Regions from separate parts of the Mucilaginibacter sp. NFX135 genome, predicted to be linked through region 2. Evidence: riboswitches for the same ligand, from Rfam matches in the RefSeq annotation. Region 2 holds a riboswitch; the other holds the start of a gene.

Region 1 (4,809 bases), 190 kb from region 2:
CGGCCATCCTAAACCCACCACTTACTACGGTTTTACAACCGGCATATGATATGGGCCGCAAAGCTGCTGAACTATTATTCGGTCACCTGGCGGGGAAGCCAATACAGTTAGAAAAAGAAAATATCACACTCCCATCCAAACTGGTAGTCAGAGACTCTACTCGTGCCACCAACTAAGCAGTTTTCGATTCTTATAACTTCTGTGGTTTATCGGTCATGGTGAATGCCAACGTTCCCCCTTCGCTGATCGGTTTGTGCGAAATGGTAAAATCTTTTATTGGCGTACCGTTAAAGCTTACTTCCTTTACATATTTATTTTTGGCAGAGAGACCCGTAGCCTTAATGATCAGCTTTTTGCTATGCTGCAGGTTAAGCACTATATATGGGAATTGCGGCGCACCAATACTGTAAACTCCAGACGCAGGCGCTACCGGGTAAAAGCCCATTACATTAAAAATATACCATGCCGAAGTCTGGCCGCAATCATCATTTCCGTTGATACCTATAGCCGCGTTCCTGAAGTTCTGTGTCGAAGTATGTTCCCGAACCAGTTCCTGCGTTTTCCAGGGCATGCCGCAATAGTTAAACAGGTACAGGTAATGATGACCCGGCTCATTATCCGCACGATAGTGGCCCTCGCTAAAATTTTGGCTCAGTTTATTGGCAAAAGCCTTTTCACCGCCCATTAATTTGATCATTCCCGGAATATCATGCATGGCGCCGAAGGTATAGGTCCACTTGGTTCCTTCCGTAAAACCCGAATCTGGCTTGGCCGAAAAATGCCCGTCGGAATTACGGGGAGCCATAAAACCGGTTGCCTTATTGTACACATTCTGATAGTTTTTACTCCAGGCCATCAGCTGTTTATAATCCTCGTCTTTATCTAAACCTTTGGCTACCTGCGCCACAGCATAATCATCAATAGAATACTCAATGGTACGCGAAACCGATTCCCGGGTTTTATCTACGGGTATAAAGCCTAATTTATGATAGTTGGTGAGGCCACCACGGGCTTCAAAGCTCGTCCAAAGGTCACGGTCGCCCCAGCGTTTGTGGGCATCGCCATCCGGGGCTTCGTACGAGTCCTTATGCAGCGCTTCATAAGCCAGTTTGGTATCAAAACCATGGAAACCTTTTATATAGGCATCGGCCACAACAACATCTGCGTGAGTACCTATCATAATATTGGTATAGGTTGGATTTGGCCACATCGGCATCCAGCCACCCTCCTGGTACATCTGCAACAGCGATTGAACCATACCATCAACCCTCTTCGGCTGGATAAGCGTCAGCAGCGGGTGCAACGCCCTGAAAGTATCCCAAAGCGAATAATCATTGTACGATTCACCTTTGTGCACCTTATCGTCAAAGGCGCTGTAATATTTACCGTACTCCGAAAACTGTCTCGGAAACAGCATGGTATGGAATAAAGCGGTGTAAAAGATCGTCCGCTGATCCCTGCTTACCCTGCTTAACTGTATAACTTTTAGGGCCTGTTGCCATTGGTCGCGCGTGCTTTTTATTACCTGGTCAAAATCCCAGTCAGGGATCTCCTTTTTAAGGTTTTCGCGGGCCTGCTCCAGGCTGATAAATGACGTGGCTACTACTACCCTCACCTCGTCATTAGCCTTGGTACGGAACGATATAAAGGCCCCCATCCGGGTACCATATTGCTCATGACTGCCTTTGTTGATCACCTGCTTGTCCCAGGTACCATATTTTTTGATCTGCTTGTTAAACTTGATCACAAAATACCCTTTAAAATTCTTCAACTCAGGACCTAACTGTGCCGACTGCCGGTCGGGGTTATAACCTGTTATTTCGTTATTTACCGTATCTACGTGCACATAACCTTTTAGCTTTTTAATCCGTACGGTATAATCATTGGCCCAGTCCTTCAGCTCTGGGTTCAGGTTGATGCCCTGGATAATGATGTGCGCCTGATCGGCCTTGGGAAAAGTAAACCGGAACATACCACAGGTATTAGCGCCCGCTATTTCGGCTTTGATCTTCTCTGCCCCTGTAGTTTTTAGCTTTACCGAATAATAATAAGGTTTGGACACCTCATCTTTATGGCTGAAGGAAAGTACGCGCTCCTTTGGTAAAACACGTAATTTACCTACCTGCGGCATCACCGAAACATAGCCATAATCGCCCATCCATACGGTAGGTTGGTGGCTGGCCGCGAAACCGATAACCTTACTATCCTCATAGTGGTATACCATGTAGCTCATTTTGTTTTCGCGGGTTTGGGCTACAAAGTTGGTCATGGCAAAGGGTACGTTTACGCAGGGCATGGTGCCGCCACCACCATTGCCTTCCTCAAAATTTTTGGCAAAACCTTTTAGAGAAGTGCCTATCAACGGATCAACATAATCAACCTCGTCCAGTTGCTTTTTGGCGGCAGTGCTTTGGGCGAAATTATCCGCGTAAACAAAGGTTAGTAAGCCTAACAAGTAAATGCTACGTTTTAATTGCATAGTGAGCAGAAGGTATAATTGGTAAGCGACCTGACAGATCAAAAACAAATCTCTTATTTTAAGGTCATATTTCTCAAAAATAGTTGAATTATTTACTTAATCGTTTTCCTGATCTTTTGTTTTACCCGCCATCCATTTTCATGGGCGCTCAGTCTTGTGGAATCTGGAAATAAGTTCAGGATGACTTACTCTATTTCATCTATCTTCCTCTCTCCTTTTGCCACCCAATTGTAAGAAATAAGCGAAAATTACCAAATTAATATAAAGTCTATGGATTTAATAGAATTATTTATATGTTTGCAGCCGAAATCGTTCTTTATTTCATTTTTTAATTATCCAGAAAGACTGAGGGAAAGGCCCTGTGATGTCTTAGCAACCTGTACAGATTGTTATAAAGGTGCTAATTCCTATCTGCCATTATTTGCAGAAAAGATAATGATACGTCCACATTATACAGCTATAGGCTGTTCCAATATCCTCTCCATTATTTCTGTTTAATTGAAATCTGTTAATTTTTTATCCCTGGCTTAATTATAGCGGGCCTTATTTAATAAATTCAATGAACAACAAACTTTTACTCATAGTTTCTCTTTTCCTATCCACCGGCGTTGCCGTCCAGGCACAATCGGTACAGGCTGTAGATTCGGCTAATATCGATCGTGGTTATCTGGTAAAAGTTGGCGACCAGGCCCCAGATGATTTTGAATTGGTACTCACAAACGGTACCAAAACTACCCTAAAGCAGTTACGCGGCAAAGTAGTGATACTTCAGTTTACTGCCAGCTGGTGCAGTGTATGCCGCCAGGAAATGCCACACCTGCAAAAAGACATTTGGGAAGCTTACAAAGATCAGGGCCTGATATTGATTGGCGTCGATCGTGATGAGCCTTTGAAAAAAGTGCAGAAGTTTCACAGCGACATGAAGATCACCTATGATCTGGCACTTGATCCTGGTGCCGAAATTTTTGGAAGGTTTGCCAATAAAAAGAGCGGTGTTACCCGTAATGTCGTGATCAACCGCGAGGGCCGCATCGTTTATCTCACCCGCCTGTATGATCAGCAGGAGTTTGCCTCAATGGTTAAAGTGGTCGACGCTTTGGTGAATAACAAAACCGCATCTGTAAACTAAAATATATAATAAGGCATGTGTCGTTGATCCTGTCGTCACACTATTGCTATATCGATTTAACCAACAATCACACCGGATATGAAAACAAATTACATAACCTTAAACAACGCTTCTGTTTTGAACATTTACACTTTAACATCTGCTTCTACCCCTATGTCATCTATGCAAAACATGTGTTGCTGCTGTTAACTTACAGCGTTGCTTAGGTCGGTCAGGCTTTTTATCTCAGACAACACAACCCAATAATCAAAAATTTACAGTTTAAGGGAATGATATAGATCACCGGGTCATCAGATCTGCGGATGACTAAGCCTTTCATTTTTCCGGATGCTGTATGGTATCGTTAACATTCACAATCAATTACCATGTTTAAAAATTACAAACTACTACTGGCAATACTGTTGCCTTTTATTTTCATCCAAACGGTTGCAGCGCAATCTGTTAAAATAAGCGGAGTGGTAACCGCCAAGTCAGACGGGTTACCCTTGCCCGGCGTAAGTGTTTCTGTTAAAGGAACAACCAACGGTGTACAAACCAGCAGCGACGGTAAGTTTACCTTAAGCGCCAAGGTAAATGACGTGTTATGGATAACTTATATTGGTTTTACCACTAAAGAAATACCCGTTACCGGCAGCGACGCCCCGCTCCGTATCATCTTAGAAGAACAGGCCAATGCGCTGAACGAGGTGGTGATCACGGCGCTCAACATATCCAAAGATAAAAAGACGCTCGGCTATGCCGTGCAGGGTTTAAAATCGAAGGATATCTCCGAAGCCAAAGAAACCAACCTGGTGAATGCCTTAAGCGGCAAAATAGCCGGTGTAAACGTAACCAACAGCCAGGGCGATATGGGTTCATCACGTATCATCATCCGTGGTGAAACCTCTATTTCAGGTAATAACCAACCCTTGTTTGTGGTTGATGGTTTACCCGTTGATAACAGCCAGTTTTTAGGAACCGGTGGTTCAAGGGATTTTGCCAATGCTATTTCAGATCTTAACTCAGAAGATATTGAATCGCTTACTGTGCTAAAAGGGCCTAATGCTGCTGCACTTTATGGCTCGCGAGCTGCTAATGGTGTAATTTTAATAAAAACTAAAAGTGGAAAAGGCACCAAAGGCTTGGGAATTAATATTAATTCAAATACTTCGTTTTCCAATTTATTGGGTCTGCCCAAGTATCAAAATGAATACGGTCAGGG
Region 2 (4,809 bases):
TATATTAATCCGTATTTCGCCTCAACCCCTGTTTTTTTGATCGCATTAGTGTCTTTATATACAGTAACCGTTGCAATGTCATTCGGATTATAACGCATGAGGTCTGCTTTATTTACCTTTACACTATCGATAAAAAATACAGGATCATTATTTATTTCCGGCATTTCTATGGCATGTGAGTTAGCATCTTCTTTTTCTACCCCGTAGCAAGATAATGTTATATCTACGGCAACTATGGGCTTATCCATATAGTAAGCCTCATCTATCGGAAATTGAGGCTTTTTAGTAGAATCGATTTTTAGATAAAAAGATACAGCTCCATTTGAAAAATTCCAATATGTTGAACATCCTCTTGAACCCCATGTATCTTTTAAGTTTGGATATAATTTTATTAAATCCTTTAATAGAAATTTACTCAGATCAATAAAAGTTCCATCAGGAAGCTTTCCTGCAAATTGTTTGGTTAGCCTGATTTTGCTAATAAAATCAGATGCTTGATCTTTTTGAAATATCATTCCTGATTGTCCTGCTATAGCATAGCCCTTTCCTGCTATAAAGCGGGAATCCTGACCATAACAGTTTGGAGGGAGATCCATTTCTTCAACCGAGACTTCCTGTAAGTTATTATCAATTTTTTTTAAGTCGGATAATGCAGTTTGGCATAAGCAAAAACCATTAATTCTTAATTTTTTAGATGTAGAATCAGTTAATTGCGCATAGGAGTTCGACTGAAGAATTAATGACGAAATAGCAAGTATAGCAATTAGGCGTCTGAATGAACAATAATTGGGCATAAGGTTTAGTATTTCACTTTTATAATAGACAAATATACTTCATATCCCGACATGGTGAAATACGACTTAAGTTAAAATTACTCTCTTTTAAAATTTAATTTGGAATTTCAATATATATCACCCTATATTTGCAACAATATTTGGTAGCAATACCATTGGTCAATTCTCCGCGATAGTTCGGGTTTTGATTTATAAAGAAGCGGCGAGAGATCAGGCTCAATGACCCGCTGGCAACCCTCCAAAATTGGAGAAGGTGCCAATTCCTGTCCCGGAAAATAACCCCGGGGAATATAAATTTATAACCATGAAAAGTTTAATTAAGTTTAATCAGTACAACATTTTTAATACCTCAAACGGTAACATACAACCTATTTGCTTAAATATTAGCGGTATTTGTATGTGTTGCTGCTGCTGATCGACTTAACACGCCCTCTTTTTCCGATCCCGAAAAACACACGTGTTGCAACAGCTGGTAAAGATTATTTACCGGCAGGTTAAAAATCCATCAAATCGTCAAAAAATTAATTAAACACATTTCAATCTTACAACTATGTCTGCCAACAATTTAAAATTCGAAACCCTACAATTACATGCAGGTCAGGAAGCCGACCCGACCACTGGTTCACGTGCTGTGCCGCTTTACCAAACCACATCATACGTATTTAAAAATGCGGAGCATGGGGCCAATCTTTTCGCACTGAAAGAGTTTGGGAATATCTACACCCGTTTAATGAATCCTACTACAGATGTGTTTGAAAAACGTGTGGCGGCTTTAGAAGGTGGTGTTGCGGCTTTGGCTACAGCATCGGGCCAGGCGGCCCAGTTTTTAGCCTTAAATAATATACTACAAGCCGGTGATAATTTTGTTACCTCACCTTTTCTTTACGGTGGTACTTACAATCAATTCAAAGTAGCTTTTAAGCGTTTGGGCATCGACGTACGTTTTGCAAAAGATGATACAGCTGAAAACCTTGAGGCTTTAATTGATAATAAAACCAAAGCTATTTACCTGGAAACCATCGGTAATCCTGGATATGCGATAGCTGACTTTGAAAAGGTAGCCGCTTTAGCCAAAAAGTACGACCTGCCGCTTATTGTTGATAATACATTTGGCGCAGCCGGATATCTTTTTCGACCGCTGGAGCACGGAGCTCATATTGTGGTGCAATCAACTACCAAATGGATAGGCGGTCATGGTACAAGTATTGGTGGTGTTATTGTTGACGGTGGTAATTATAACTGGGGTAACGGAAAATTCCCTCAGTTTACAGAACCATCTGAAGGCTATCACGGTTTGGTATTTGCTGATGTATTTGGTATCAATGGCCCGTTTGGTAACATTCAGTTTATTATACGCGCCCGTGTTGAAGGTTTACGTGACTTTGGCCCTTCACAATCGCCATTTAATTCATGGCTGAACATTCAAGGCTTGGAAACCTTGTCGTTGCGTGTACAACGCCATGTAGATAACGCGCTGGAATTGGCCAAGTGGCTGGAGCAGCATCCGCAAGTAGCGAAGGTGAGCTATCCGGGACTACAGTCATCACCATATCATGCGCTGGCAAAAAAATATTTAAAAAACGGTTTTGGAGCGGTGTTGTCATTTGAAATCAAAGGTGATAAACAACAAGCAAGTCATTTTATCGACAGTTTACAACTGGTAAGCCATCTGGCTAACCTGGGTGATGCCAAAACGCTAATCATTCAACCATCGGCCACAACGCATCAGCAACTTTCTGACGAAGAACAGTTATCAGCTGGGGTTACGCCAACATCATTAAGAGTATCGGTAGGCATCGAACACATTGATGATATCAAAGCCGATTTTGAACAGGCATTTGCCAAAGTAAAGCAGCTTGCTGCAGAGTTAGTATAATAGTGAGTGGTGAGTTGAAATCGGTAACTCAAAACTCAAGCTTAAAACTCGAATAATAAAATAATGAATACAGAAATATTTAAGTACACAGAAACATTTGAATTTGAATCGGGTCAGCAGATACAGGATCTGGAAATTGGTTTTCATACTTATGGCAGGTTAAATAAAGCGAAGGACAATGTGATCTGGATCTGTCATGCACTTACAGCCAATGCCGATGTGTTTGACTGGTGGAAAGGCCTGGTAGGTACCGGGTTCCTTTTTAACCCCGAAGAACATTTTATTGTGTGCGCTAATATTTTAGGTTCACCTTATGGTACAAGTAATCCTTTGAGCATCAATCCGGTAAGCGGGCAACCTTATTTTCAGGCATTTCCGCAGTTTACCATCAGGGATATTGTAAAAGCACATCAGTTATTGGCAGATCATTTACAGATTGACAATATTCATATCCTTATAGGTGGTTCACTTGGTGGCCAACAAGCGGTAGAGTGGGCTATTATAGAACCTGAGCGGATCAAAAACCTGATCCTTATTGCTACCAACGCCCGTCATTCACCCTGGGGTATCGCGTTTAATGAGTCTCAGCGCCTCGCTATTACTACCGACCGTACTTTTTATGCCAATACACCAGATGGTGGCCAAAAAGGGCTTAAAGCGGCGAGAAGTATCGCCCTGCTCTCCTATCGCGGATATAAAACTTATTCCATAACCCAGCAGGAAGAAAGTGATGATAAAGTAGATGATTATCGCGCATCGACCTATCAAAGCTACCAGGGACAGAAACTGGTGAACCGGTTTAATGCCTACAGTTACTGGTACTTAACCAAAACCATGGATTCACATAATGTGGGGCGTGGCCGTAATGGGGTTGAAAAGGCCTTGAGTTTGATCAAAGCACGTACTTTGGTGATCGGTATTCATTCGGATGTGTTGTTCCCGATCGAAGAACAGAAGTATTTATTTAATCATATCCCAAAATCGGCCTTTGCCGAGCTCGATTCATTTTATGGTCATGATGGGTTTTTAATTGAAACAGAAGCATTAACAAATATCATCACATCGTTTTTTAAAACGGATGTAAAAGGAAAAATTATAGAACTACAACGTACAGCGTAATGAGTAAAAAGTTAAATATCGGATTATTTGGATTTGGAGTTGTTGGACAAGGGCTTTATGATATCGTTAAAACCAAAAATTTAAACATTGAAATTGTAAAATTTGCTATCAAGGATCCGCATAAAGAACGTTCCCTGCCGGCACATTTATTTACTACCGACCGGGATGAACTGTTGAACAACCCGGAGATTAACACTATAGTTGAACTGATCAATGATACCGAAGCGGCTTTTGAAATTGTATCAAGAGCGCTAAAATCTGGTAAAAACGTGGTTTCAGCCAGTAAAAAAATGATCGCCCTTCATCTGGAGGAATTAATTGAACTACAGCATAAATACGGTACATCTTTATTATATGAGGGCGCAGTTTGCGGCAGTATCCCTATCATCCGTAACCTGGAAGAGTATTATGATAATGAATTGCTGCATTCTATCAGCGGTATTTTTAACGGTTCCTCAAATTACATCCTTTCAAAAGGCTTTATTGAAGGGTTGGATTATGATAGCGCCCTGAAACAAGCTCAGGATCTTGGCTTTGCAGAAACCGACCCGACCAGTGATGTGGGTGGTTTTGATGCCAAATATAAACTGGTGATAGCTGCTGCTCATGCCTATGGTGTAATTGTACAGCCTGATGAAGTATTTAACTTCGGTATACAAAACCTGGGCGCGCAAGACTTACAATACGCCCGCGAAAAAAATCTGAAAATAAAACTGGTTCCTGTAGCTAAAGAACTGGATGAACGTAATGTAGCGTTATTTGTGCTGCCTAAGTTTGTGAACGAAACGGAGTTTTTATACAATGTGGAGTATGAATATAACGGCGTAACTGTGCAAGCGGCATTTGCCGATCAGCAATTCTTTTTTGGTAAAGGCGCAGGTGGCCATCCTACCGGATCGGCTGTGTTATCTGACATCGCGGCTTTGCGTTATAACTATCAGTATGAGTATAAAAAAGCTAAGGAAAAAACCGACCTTAACTTTACCAATAATATTGAACTGAATATTTACCTGAGATATG

The links. Region 2 has a riboswitch for S-adenosylmethionine ahead of ACNURT_RS15190 (O-acetylhomoserine aminocarboxypropyltransferase/cysteine synthase family protein). Riboswitches for the same ligand answer to the same signal wherever they lie in the genome.
Region 1: it holds a riboswitch for S-adenosylmethionine, as region 2 does, so the genes downstream of both, ACNURT_RS15915 (peroxiredoxin family protein) here and ACNURT_RS15190 (O-acetylhomoserine aminocarboxypropyltransferase/cysteine synthase family protein) in region 2, are expected to answer to the same signal.

What each region holds. Positions count from the first base shown of each region.
Region 1 is NZ_CP183412.1:3,807,591-3,812,399, forward strand. Features, by position in the region: gene ACNURT_RS15905 (LacI family DNA-binding transcriptional regulator) at 1-176, shown strand, start outside; gene ACNURT_RS15910 (GH92 family glycosyl hydrolase) at 191-2,479, opposite strand; SAM riboswitch class I at 2,809-2,918, shown strand; gene ACNURT_RS15915 (peroxiredoxin family protein) at 3,039-3,608, shown strand; gene ACNURT_RS15920 (SusC/RagA family TonB-linked outer membrane protein) at 3,974-4,809, shown strand, end outside.
Region 2 is NZ_CP183412.1:3,614,483-3,619,291, reverse strand. Features, by position in the region: gene ACNURT_RS15195 (hypothetical protein) at 1-794, opposite strand, end outside; SAM riboswitch class I at 981-1,091, shown strand; gene ACNURT_RS15190 (O-acetylhomoserine aminocarboxypropyltransferase/cysteine synthase family protein) at 1,345-2,670, shown strand; gene ACNURT_RS15185 (homoserine O-acetyltransferase family protein) at 2,734-3,789, shown strand; gene ACNURT_RS15180 (homoserine dehydrogenase) at 3,789-4,809, shown strand, end outside.